2 regions of the Streptomyces sp. NPDC058307 genome follow, and region 1 is predicted to be linked to the other one. Evidence: predicted binding sites of a transcription regulator. Region 1 holds the regulator's gene; the other holds the start of a gene.
What was found. The regulator HrcA, encoded in region 1, represses chaperone genes, less so after heat shock. The targets are predictions, from matches to a motif close to TTNGCACTCNGNNNNNCNGAGTGCNAA.

Region 1 (4,709 bases):
CTGTGGACGAGCGTGGGATGACCAAGTATTTCGAGGAGCTTGAGCCTCCCGAGGGCGTCAAGGTCGAGCTTCTCCGGGGGGAAATCGTGATGATGGCCAGCCCTGATCTTGTGCACAACATGATCATCGAAGATGTGCTGGACCAGATTCCACGTAAGCGATGGTCGCGCCTGCAGACCCAGGACGTCGACATTCTTGATGAAGCCAGTGAGCCAGTACCGGACCTGGTAGTCCTTGAGCGGGAAGTCATGCCCGGGTCGGGACGGCTGTTGCCGTGCAGTCTGATCACGATGGTCGTCGAGGTGGTCTCCAAGACCAGCGTCCAGCGAGACTATGAAATCAAGCGCTCGATCTACGCCGCCGGCATGGTGCCTGCCTACCTCATCGTCGACCCGATCATGGCGCAGTGCGTCCTGCTGACGAGGCCCTCTGGAAAGGGAGAGAACGCCGACTACCAACGCCAGCAGCTCACCAAGTTCGGGGCGCCGCTGCCGTTGGAGGAGCTGGGGATCGATATGGACACCAGTGAGTTCGGAACGTTTCCCGGTGTCAGGCCCCACCGCTACCCGTGACGAAGTCGATCAGTTCCTCCACCCGCCCCAGCAGCTCCGGCTCCAGGTCCCGGTAGGAGCCCACCCGCTTCAGGATCGCCTGCCACACCGCGCCCGTGTTCTCCGAGGGCCAGCCCAGGGCCCTGCACACGCCCGTCTTCCAGTCCTGGCCGCGCGGTACCCGTGGCCACGCCTCGATGCCCAGGGCCGACGGCTTCACCGCCTCCCAGATGTCGATGTACGGGTGGCCGACGACCAGGGCGTGTTCGCTGGTCACCGACGCGGCGATACGGGACTCCTTGCTGCCCGGCACCAGGTGGTCCACCAGGACGCCGAGCCGGGCGTCCGGGCCCGGCGCGAATTCGGCCACGATCGCCGGCAGATCGTCCACACCTTCCAGGTACTCCACGACCACGCCCTCGATGCGCAGGTCGTCGCCCCAGACCTTCTCCACCAGTTCCGCGTCGTGGCGGCCCTCGACGTAGATACGGCCGGCGCGGGCCACGCGTGCGCGTGCGCCGGGGACGGCCACCGACCCGGACGCGGTACGGGAGGGCCGTACGGGACCGCTCGCAGGCGGCTTCACCAGCGTCACCACCCGGCCCTCCAGGAGGAAACCGCGAGGCTCCAGCGGGAACACCCGGTGCTTGCCGAAGCGGTCCTCCAGAGTGACCGTGCCCGCCTCGCAGCCGATCACCGCGCCGCAGAAGCCGGTGCCCGGCTCCTCGACCACCAGACCGGGCTCGGCGGGCACCTCCGGCACCGGCTTGGGCTTCTTCCACGGAGGGGTCAGGTCGGCGGAGTACTGGCGCATTCGGATGACGATAGGAGAACCGGCCCGGGGATCACTACGACACGCCGAAACGCGCCGCCAGCGCGTCCCGCTGCGCCCGTACGAACGCCGCGTCCACCACCGCTCCGTGACCGGGCACGTACAGCGCGTCCTCGCCGCCCAGCTCCAGCAGCCGGTCAAGCGCGGCGGGCCAGTGCGCCGGTACGGCGTCCGGGCCCGCCTGCGGTTCGCCCGACTCCTCGACCAGATCGCCGCAGAAGACGACCTCCGGGGCGCCGGGGACGAGGACGGCGAGGTCGTGGGCCGTGTGGCCGGGGCCGACGTTCGCCAGCAGGACCTGGCGGCCGTCGCCGAGGTCGAGCGTCCACTCGCCCGAGACGTGATGCCGGGGCGAGACGAGGGCGTCCACCGCCTCGTCGGCCACCGCCGGGTCCAGTCCGTTGCGCACCGCGTCCGCCCGCAGTTCCGCGCGGCCGCGCCGCCCCGCAAGCACCGTCTCCACGCCCACCGCGCCGAACACCTCCGCCCCCGCGAACGCCGCCGCCCCGAGGACATGGTCGAAGTGGGGGTGGGTGAGCGCGAGATGGGTCACACGGTGGCCGGCCAGTTCCTCGGCCTGCGCACGCAGCCGGGCGCCCTCCGCGAGGCCCGAGCCCGCGTCCACCAACAGGGCCGTGCCCACGCCGATCACCAGGCCCGCCGTACAGTCCCAGCCGGGCAGCCGGCACCGTCCCACCCCGGCCGCGACCCGCTCCCACCCGAGCTCTTCCCAAGTCACCGTCATACCGCGACGCTAGCCGTACAACCGGTCCCGCCAGGACCAGCCTTGCCCGAGGACTACCCCACCGCCGTACACTGGCCGGGGGACGCTGGCACTCGGACGGACAGAGTGCCAGGCAAGGCGCCAAGGGAACGACTTCTGGAGGTGTGCGCGATGCTGAGTGAACGCAGGCTTCAGGTGTTGCGCGCCATCGTCCAGGACTATGTCGGCACCGAGGAGCCGGTCGGGTCCAAGGCCCTGACCGAGCGGCACAACCTCGGAGTCTCCCCGGCGACCGTCCGCAACGACATGGCGGTCCTGGAGGACGAGGGGTTCATCGCCCAGCCGCACACCAGCGCCGGGCGGATCCCCACCGACAAGGGCTACCGGCTGTTCGTCGACAAACTGGCGGGCGTCAAGCCCATGACCGCGCCCGAGCGGCGCGCGATCCAGAACTTCCTCGACGGCGCCGTGGACCTCGACGACGTCGTGGCACGCACCGTGCGGCTGCTCGCGCAGCTCACGCGGCAGGTCGCCGTCGTGCAGTACCCGTCCCTCACCCGCTCGACCGTGCGGCACGTGGAACTGCTCTCGCTCGCCCCCGCGCGCGTGATGCTCGTGCTGATCACGGACACCGGCAGGGTCGAGCAGCGCATGGTCGACTGCCCGGCCCCCTTCGGCGAGGCCTCGCTCGCCGATCTGAGGGCGCGGCTCAACAGCCGGATCGCCGGGCGGCGGTTCGCGGATGTGCCGCAACTGGTCGAGGACCTGCCCGAAGGCTTCGACGTCGAGGACCGGGGTACGGTCTCGACAGTGCTCTCCACTCTCCTGGAGACGCTCGTCGAGGAGAACGAGGAGCGGCTGATGATCGGCGGCACCGCGAATCTCACCCGCTTCGGACATGACTTTCCCCTCACTATCCGGCCCGTCCTTGAGGCGCTGGAGGAGCAGGTCGTGCTCCTCAAGCTCCTTGGCGAGGCCGGGGATTCGGGCATGACCGTACGCATCGGTCACGAGAACGCCTACGAGGGACTCAACTCAACTTCAGTGGTGTCGGTCGGCTACGGTTCGGGCAACGAGGCAGTCGCCAAGCTCGGCGTGGTCGGACCGACCCGCATGGATTACCCGGGAACGATGGGAGCGGTACGCGCAGTGGCACGGTACGTCGGACAGATCCTGGCGGAGTCGTAAGTGGCCACGGACTACTACGCCGTTCTCGGCGTGCGCCGCGACGCGTCGCAGGATGAGATCAAGAAGGCGTTCCGTCGGCTCGCGCGCGAGCTGCACCCGGACGTCAACCCGGATCCCAAGACCCAGGAGCGGTTCAAGGAGATCAACGCCGCCTACGAGGTGTTGTCGGACCCGCAGAAGAAGCAGGTCTACGACCTCGGCGGCGACCCGCTCTCGCAGGCCGGCGGTGGCGCGGGCGGCTTCGGCGCCGGTGGGTTCGGGAACTTCTCGGACATCATGGACGCGTTCTTCGGTACGGCGTCGCAGCGCGGTCCGCGCTCGCGCACCCGGCGCGGCCAGGACGCGATGATCCGGCTGGAGATCGAGCTCGACGAGGCGGCCTTCGGCACCACGAAGGACATCCAGGTCGACACGGCGATCGTCTGCACCACCTGCAGCGGTGAGGGCGCGGCGCCCGGCACCTCCGCGCAGACGTGTGACATGTGCCGCGGTCGCGGCGAGGTGTCGCAGGTCACCCGGTCCTTCCTGGGCCAGGTCATGACGTCCCGCCCGTGCCCGCAGTGCCAGGGCTTCGGCACCGTGGTCCCGACCCCGTGCCCGGAGTGCGCCGGCGACGGCCGGGTCCGCTCGCGCCGCACGCTCACCGTGAAGATCCCGGCCGGTGTCGACAACGGCACGCGGATCCAGCTCGCGGGCGAGGGCGAGGTCGGTCCCGGCGGCGGCCCCGCCGGTGACCTCTACGTCGAGATCCACGAACTCCCGCACTCGCAGTTCCAGCGCCGGGGGGACGACCTGCACTGCACGGTCACGCTCCCGATGACGGCGGCCTCCCTCGGCACGAAGGTCCCGCTGGAGACCCTCGACGGCCTGGAGGAGGTCGACATCCGGCCCGGCACCCAGTCCGGCCAGTCGATCCCCCTGCACAGCCGGGGCGTCACCCACCTGCGCGGCGGCGGCCGGGGCGACCTCATCGTCCACGTCGAGGTCCAGACCCCGACCAAGCTGGACCCCGAGCAGGAACGCCTGCTCCGCGAGCTGGCCAAGCTCCGCGGCGAGGAACGGCCCACGGGGCAGTTCCAGCCGGGGCAGCAGGGGCTGTTCAGTCGGTTGAAGGACGCGTTCAACGGGCGTGCGTGAGCTGTCGAGGGATGCCCTCGACAGCCGTACGTGAGCTGTCCAAGGGCCGATTCGGACTTGTTCGGAGGACGTGACAACATGCCGTCATGTCCTCCGCACTGACCGATCTCTTCCCTCATCCGATCGTGCAGGCCCCCATGGCGGGCGGCGTCTCCGTGCCGCGGCTCGCCGCCGCCGTGTCCGATGCGGGCGGGCTCGGATTCCTCGCCGCCGGGTACAAGACGGCCGACGGGTTGTACCAGGAGATCAAGCAGCTGCGCGGGCTGACCGGACGCCC
Region 2 (4,709 bases), on a different contig from region 1:
GCGACACGCCGGCGAGCACCCGGACGAGCGCCCTGCGAACCGGCGGCGACGAGAACCGGAACGCCACCGCGGCGCGGACCGGCCCGGTCGGCGCCGATCCGCACCTGGAGCCGCTCAGGACCGTCCAGCACCAGTGACGGCCCTCGCGGGGGCGCCGATCAGCATGGTCGGCGCCCCCGCGACCCGGGTCAGGAACACGGTGGCCGAGTGCGGCCCCTGCGGCTTCGGCAGCGCCTTGCGCCGCAACTCCTCCGGCTCGACGGCCGACCCCCGCTTCTTCACGGTCAGGATCCCGACCTCCCGCTCGCGCAAGAGCGCCTTCAACTTCTTCACGTTGAAGGGGAGTTGGTCGGTGATCTCGTAGGCGGTGGCGTACGGGGTCGGGTGCAGTGCGTCGGCGGTGACGTAGGCGATGGTCTCGTCGATCAGCCCGCCGTCCAGGTCCTCGGCCACCTCGGCGACCAGATGGGCCCGGATGACGGCACCGTCGGGCTCGTACAAGTACCGCCCCACGGACCGGACTTGGGGGTCGGGCAGGCCCCGCCCGAGCAGCGTCCGCGGTCCCGGCAGCAGCGTCGACCGGACGGCGCCCGGCGCGGTGCCGAACCACAGCACCGCCTCCTTCACGTCCCCGCCGTCGGAGATCCACTCCGCCTCGGCCTCCGCCGGAACCGCCTCGTGCGGGATGCCCGGCGCGACCTTCAGCGCGGCGTGCGGGGCCTTCAGGGCCGCCCGCACGGCCCAGGACAGCGGCGGCGAGTAGGCCTCCGGATCGAAGATGCGGCCCCGCCCGCCACGCCGCGCGGGATCCACGAACACGGCGTCGTACGCGGCCGTGTCGACCTCGGTGACGTCCGCCTCCCGTACGTCGATCAGGTCGGCGAGCCCCAGCGCGTCCGCGTTCGCCCGCGCGGCCGCCGCCGTCAGCGGGTCCCGGTCCACCGCGAGGACCCGGATCCCGGCACGGGCCAGCGCGATCGCGTCACCGCCGATCCCGCAGCACAGGTCCGCGACGGAGGTGACGCCCAGGGCCCGCAGCCGCTCCGCTCGGTACGCCGCCACGCTCGCCCGCGTCGACTGCTCGACCCCGTTGGGCGTGAAGAACATCCGCTCCGCGTCCCCGGCGCCGAACTTCGCCGCCGCCCGCTGCCGCAGCCGTGCCTGGCCGAGCGCCGCGGAGACCAGGTCGGCGGGGTGCTCGCGGCGCAGCCGGGTGGCGACGGCGAGTTCGTCGGCGGGGGCGGTGCCGCGCACGTCGTCGAGGAGGGCACGGCCCTCGGGGGTGAGGAGGGGAGCGAGGTCGGTCACCGGGTCATTGTGGGCCAGTCGGTGGACGGTCCGCTTCCGGGCGGCGGTGTCGGCCCGGGTGCTCCGCCCTGACCTGCGAGGATCCGACGCCATGGGAACAGTAGGACAAAACGATAAAAATGGTGCGTTGAAGGTGTCGATCCGCAGCGGACTCGTCCTCCTGGCCGTGGCCGCCCTGGTCTCCGGCTGCGCCCGCCCGGCCGGGACGGACGCACGGCCACAGCAGCCGCTCAAGGCACCCCCTGCCGCCGCCCCCGGCGGCGACCTCCACGCCGACAAGACCGTCATCCGGGCCGCCAGGCTCCGTGCCGAGCAGAGACGGATCGCCGCCGCCGCCAGGCGCTGGGGGCTCAGGATGGCCCCGTTGACGGCTCCGCCCGCGCCCGTGACCAAGCCGCGCATCACCACCCGCCACGGCTTCGAGGTCGAGGGCCACGAGGAGAAGGGGCTGCCCCCGGTCTTCACCACGGTTCCCACCGAGCAGAAGATCGTCTTCCTCACCATCGACGACGGCGCCGAGAAGGACCCCGCGTTCCTGCGGATGACGAGCGAACTGAAGATCCCCTACACCGCCTTCCTCAGTGACTACCTGATCAAGGACGACTACGGCTACTTCGCGAAGATGCAGCGCAGGGGGGTCGTGCTCAACAACCACACGCTCCACCACCCCTACCTGCCGGGGCTGTCGTACGCCCGCCAGAAGCACGAGATCTGCGGCATGCAGGACGTCATCGAGAAGCACTACGGCACCCGGCCCGCGCTCTTCCGCCCGCCTTACGGGAACTACAACGAGGACACCCTGCGCGCGGCCGGGTCCTGTGGCATCCGATACGCGCCGATCTGGAACGAGGAGGTCTACGTCGACCACTGGGAGTACCGCGAGGAGGACCAGCGGATCCACCCCGGCGACATCGTGCTCAGCCACTTCCGGGGCCGCGAGGACTGGAAGGGCACGATGACCGACATGGTCCGCCGCTTCCTGGACAAGGTCACGGCCGAGGGATACGCCGTCGCACGCCTCGAGGACTACCTGTGAGACCGCGGACCCTGCTCGCCGCCGCACTGGCGGCCGTACTCCTCGCCGGCTGCGCCCAGTCCGTCGACCCCATCGAACGGCTGGGCAAGAAGGCGGCCCAGCGGGTGGGGTCGTACGGGTCGGCAAGGGCGGACGGACGGCCGTACCGCCACTGGGGTCTCACGGCCCCGCTGCCGGCGCCCCCGCGAGTGCCGGCGCACGCGGTGGCGGGCCCGGTCCGGATGCCGCCGGTGGTGAGACGGGTGCCGACGTCCGACAAGGTCGTCTTCCTCACCTACGACGACGGCGCGGAGAAGGACCCGCGCTTCGTCGACCTGGTCCGTGAACTGCGGCTGCCCGTCAGCATGTTCCTCACGGACAGCGTCGTCGGCCCCGGCTACGGCCACTTCGCGCGCCTGCGGTCGGTCGGCGCGAGCATCCAGAACCACACCCTGGACCATCCCGCCCTGCGCGGCCTGCCGTACACGGGCCAGCGCGCCGAGATCTGCGGCCAGCAGGAGAAGCTGCGCTCCCGCTTCGGGACCCGGCCACGGCTGTTCCGGCCGCCCTACGGCACGTACGACCGCACGACCCTGCGCGCGGCGGCCGACTGCGGGCTCTCGGCGGTGGTGCTGTGGAGCGTGGCGGTGGAGGGAGGCGCGCCGCGGCGGCCGCTGCGGGCGGGCGACATCATCTCGGTGCCGTCGGGAGAGGCGACGGGGCCGACCCTGAGACTACTGCGGGAGATCCAGCGCCGGGGTCTGACGGTGGCGCGCTTGGAGGACTACCTGTAGGGGGATTCAGCCCGTCCGGCGTTCGAGGACCAGGCCCTTCGGGCCGAAGCGGGGGTTCGGGGCGGCAGCCCCCGGGACGGCAACCGCCACTCACGCGCACCCGAAAAACGCTCAGCCGCGCCGCGAATTGGCACTCCGCTTGACCGAGTGCTAATCACGGTCATAGTCTCGGGTCTGGCACTCCCCCCTGGAGAGTGCCAACACAGCGACGGGCAGGTCCGGCACCCGCGACGACGGATCCACCTGGTCGCCACCTCAGACAGTCAACCCCGTGATCTCCGAAGGGGGAGGTCGGATCGTGACGACCACCAGCTCCAAGGTTGCCATCAAGCCGCTCGAGGACCGCATTGTGGTCCAGCCGCTCGACGCCGAGCAGACCACCGCCTCTGGCCTGGTCATCCCGGACACCGCCAAGGAGAAGCCCCAGGAGGGCGTCGTCCTGGCCGTGGGCCCGGGCCGCTTCGAGAACGGCGAGCGCCTGCCGCTCGACGTCCAGACCGGCGACATCGTGCTGTACAGCAAGTACGGCGGCACCGAGGTGAAGTACAACGGCGAGGAGTACCTCGTCCTCTCGGCTCGCGACGTGCTCGCGATCATCGAGAAGTAATTCACCCCAGCATTTCTCTGAGCTGCGCCCCTGGCCCCCGCGATCACCAACAAGCCGGGCGCCCGGGGCGCAGTCTCTTTTTCCCCTAGATTTCCGAGAGGGCTCACGCTCCCATGGCGAAGATCCTGAAGTTCGACGAGGACGCCCGTCGCGCCCTCGAGCGCGGCGTCAACAAGCTTGCCGACACGGTCAAGGTGACGATCGGCCCCAAGGGCCGCAACGTCGTCATCGACAAGAAGTTCGGCGCTCCCACCATCACCAACGACGGTGTCACGATCGCCCGCGAGGTCGAGCTCGACGACCCGTACGAGAACCTCGGTGCCCAGCTGGTGAAGGAGGTGGCGACCAAGACCAACGACATCGCGGGTGACGGCACCACCACCGCCACCGTGCTCGCCCAGGCGCTCGTACGCGAGGGCCTGAAGAACGTCGCCGCGGGTGCCTCCCCGGCCGCCCTGAAGAAGGGCATCGACGCCGCGGTCAAGGCCGTGTCCGAGGAGCTCCTCGCGACCGCCCGCCCGATCGACGAGAAGTCCGACATCGCCGCCGTCGCCGGTCTGTCCGCCCAGGACAGCCAGGTCGGCGAGCTCATCGCCGAGGCGATGGACAAGGTCGGCAAGGACGGTGTCATCACCGTCGAGGAGTCCAACACCTTCGGTCTGGAGCTGGACTTCACCGAGGGCATGGCCTTCGACAAGGGCTACCTGTCGCCCTACATGGTCTCCGACCAGGAGCGTATGGAGGCCGTCCTCGACGACCCGTACATCCTGATCAACCAGGGCAAGATCTCCTCGATCCAGGACCTGCTCCCGCTGCTCGAGAAGGTCATCCAGTCGGGTGCCTCCAAGCCGCTGCTGATCATCGCCGAGGACGTCGAGGGCGAGGCCCTGTCGACCCTGGTCGTCAACAAGATCCGCGGCACCTTCAACGCGGTCGCCGTCAAGGCCCCCGGCTTCGGTGACCGCCGCAAGGCGATGCTGCAGGA

Region 2: the regulator HrcA is predicted to act here: its motif matches at 3,245-3,271, upstream of groES (co-chaperone GroES).

Annotation. Positions count from the first base shown of each region.
Region 1 covers NZ_JBHVYZ010000002.1:230,915-235,623, forward strand. Annotated here, with positions in the region: gene ACFVYN_RS02860 (Uma2 family endonuclease) at 1-572, shown strand, start outside; gene ACFVYN_RS02865 (DUF3097 domain-containing protein) at 550-1,365, opposite strand; gene ACFVYN_RS02870 (MBL fold metallo-hydrolase) at 1,400-2,128, opposite strand; gene hrcA (heat-inducible transcriptional repressor HrcA) at 2,279-3,295, shown strand; gene dnaJ (molecular chaperone DnaJ) at 3,296-4,432, shown strand; gene ACFVYN_RS02885 (nitronate monooxygenase) at 4,519-4,709, shown strand, end outside.
Region 2 covers NZ_JBHVYZ010000049.1:40,680-45,388, reverse strand. Annotated here, with positions in the region: gene ACFVYN_RS29555 (cell wall-binding repeat-containing protein) at 1-137, shown strand, start outside; gene ACFVYN_RS29550 (methyltransferase domain-containing protein) at 115-1,308, opposite strand; gene ACFVYN_RS29545 (polysaccharide deacetylase family protein) at 1,400-2,344, shown strand; gene ACFVYN_RS29540 (polysaccharide deacetylase family protein) at 2,341-3,117, shown strand; gene groES (co-chaperone GroES) at 3,416-3,724, shown strand; gene groL (chaperonin GroEL) at 3,838-4,709, shown strand, end outside.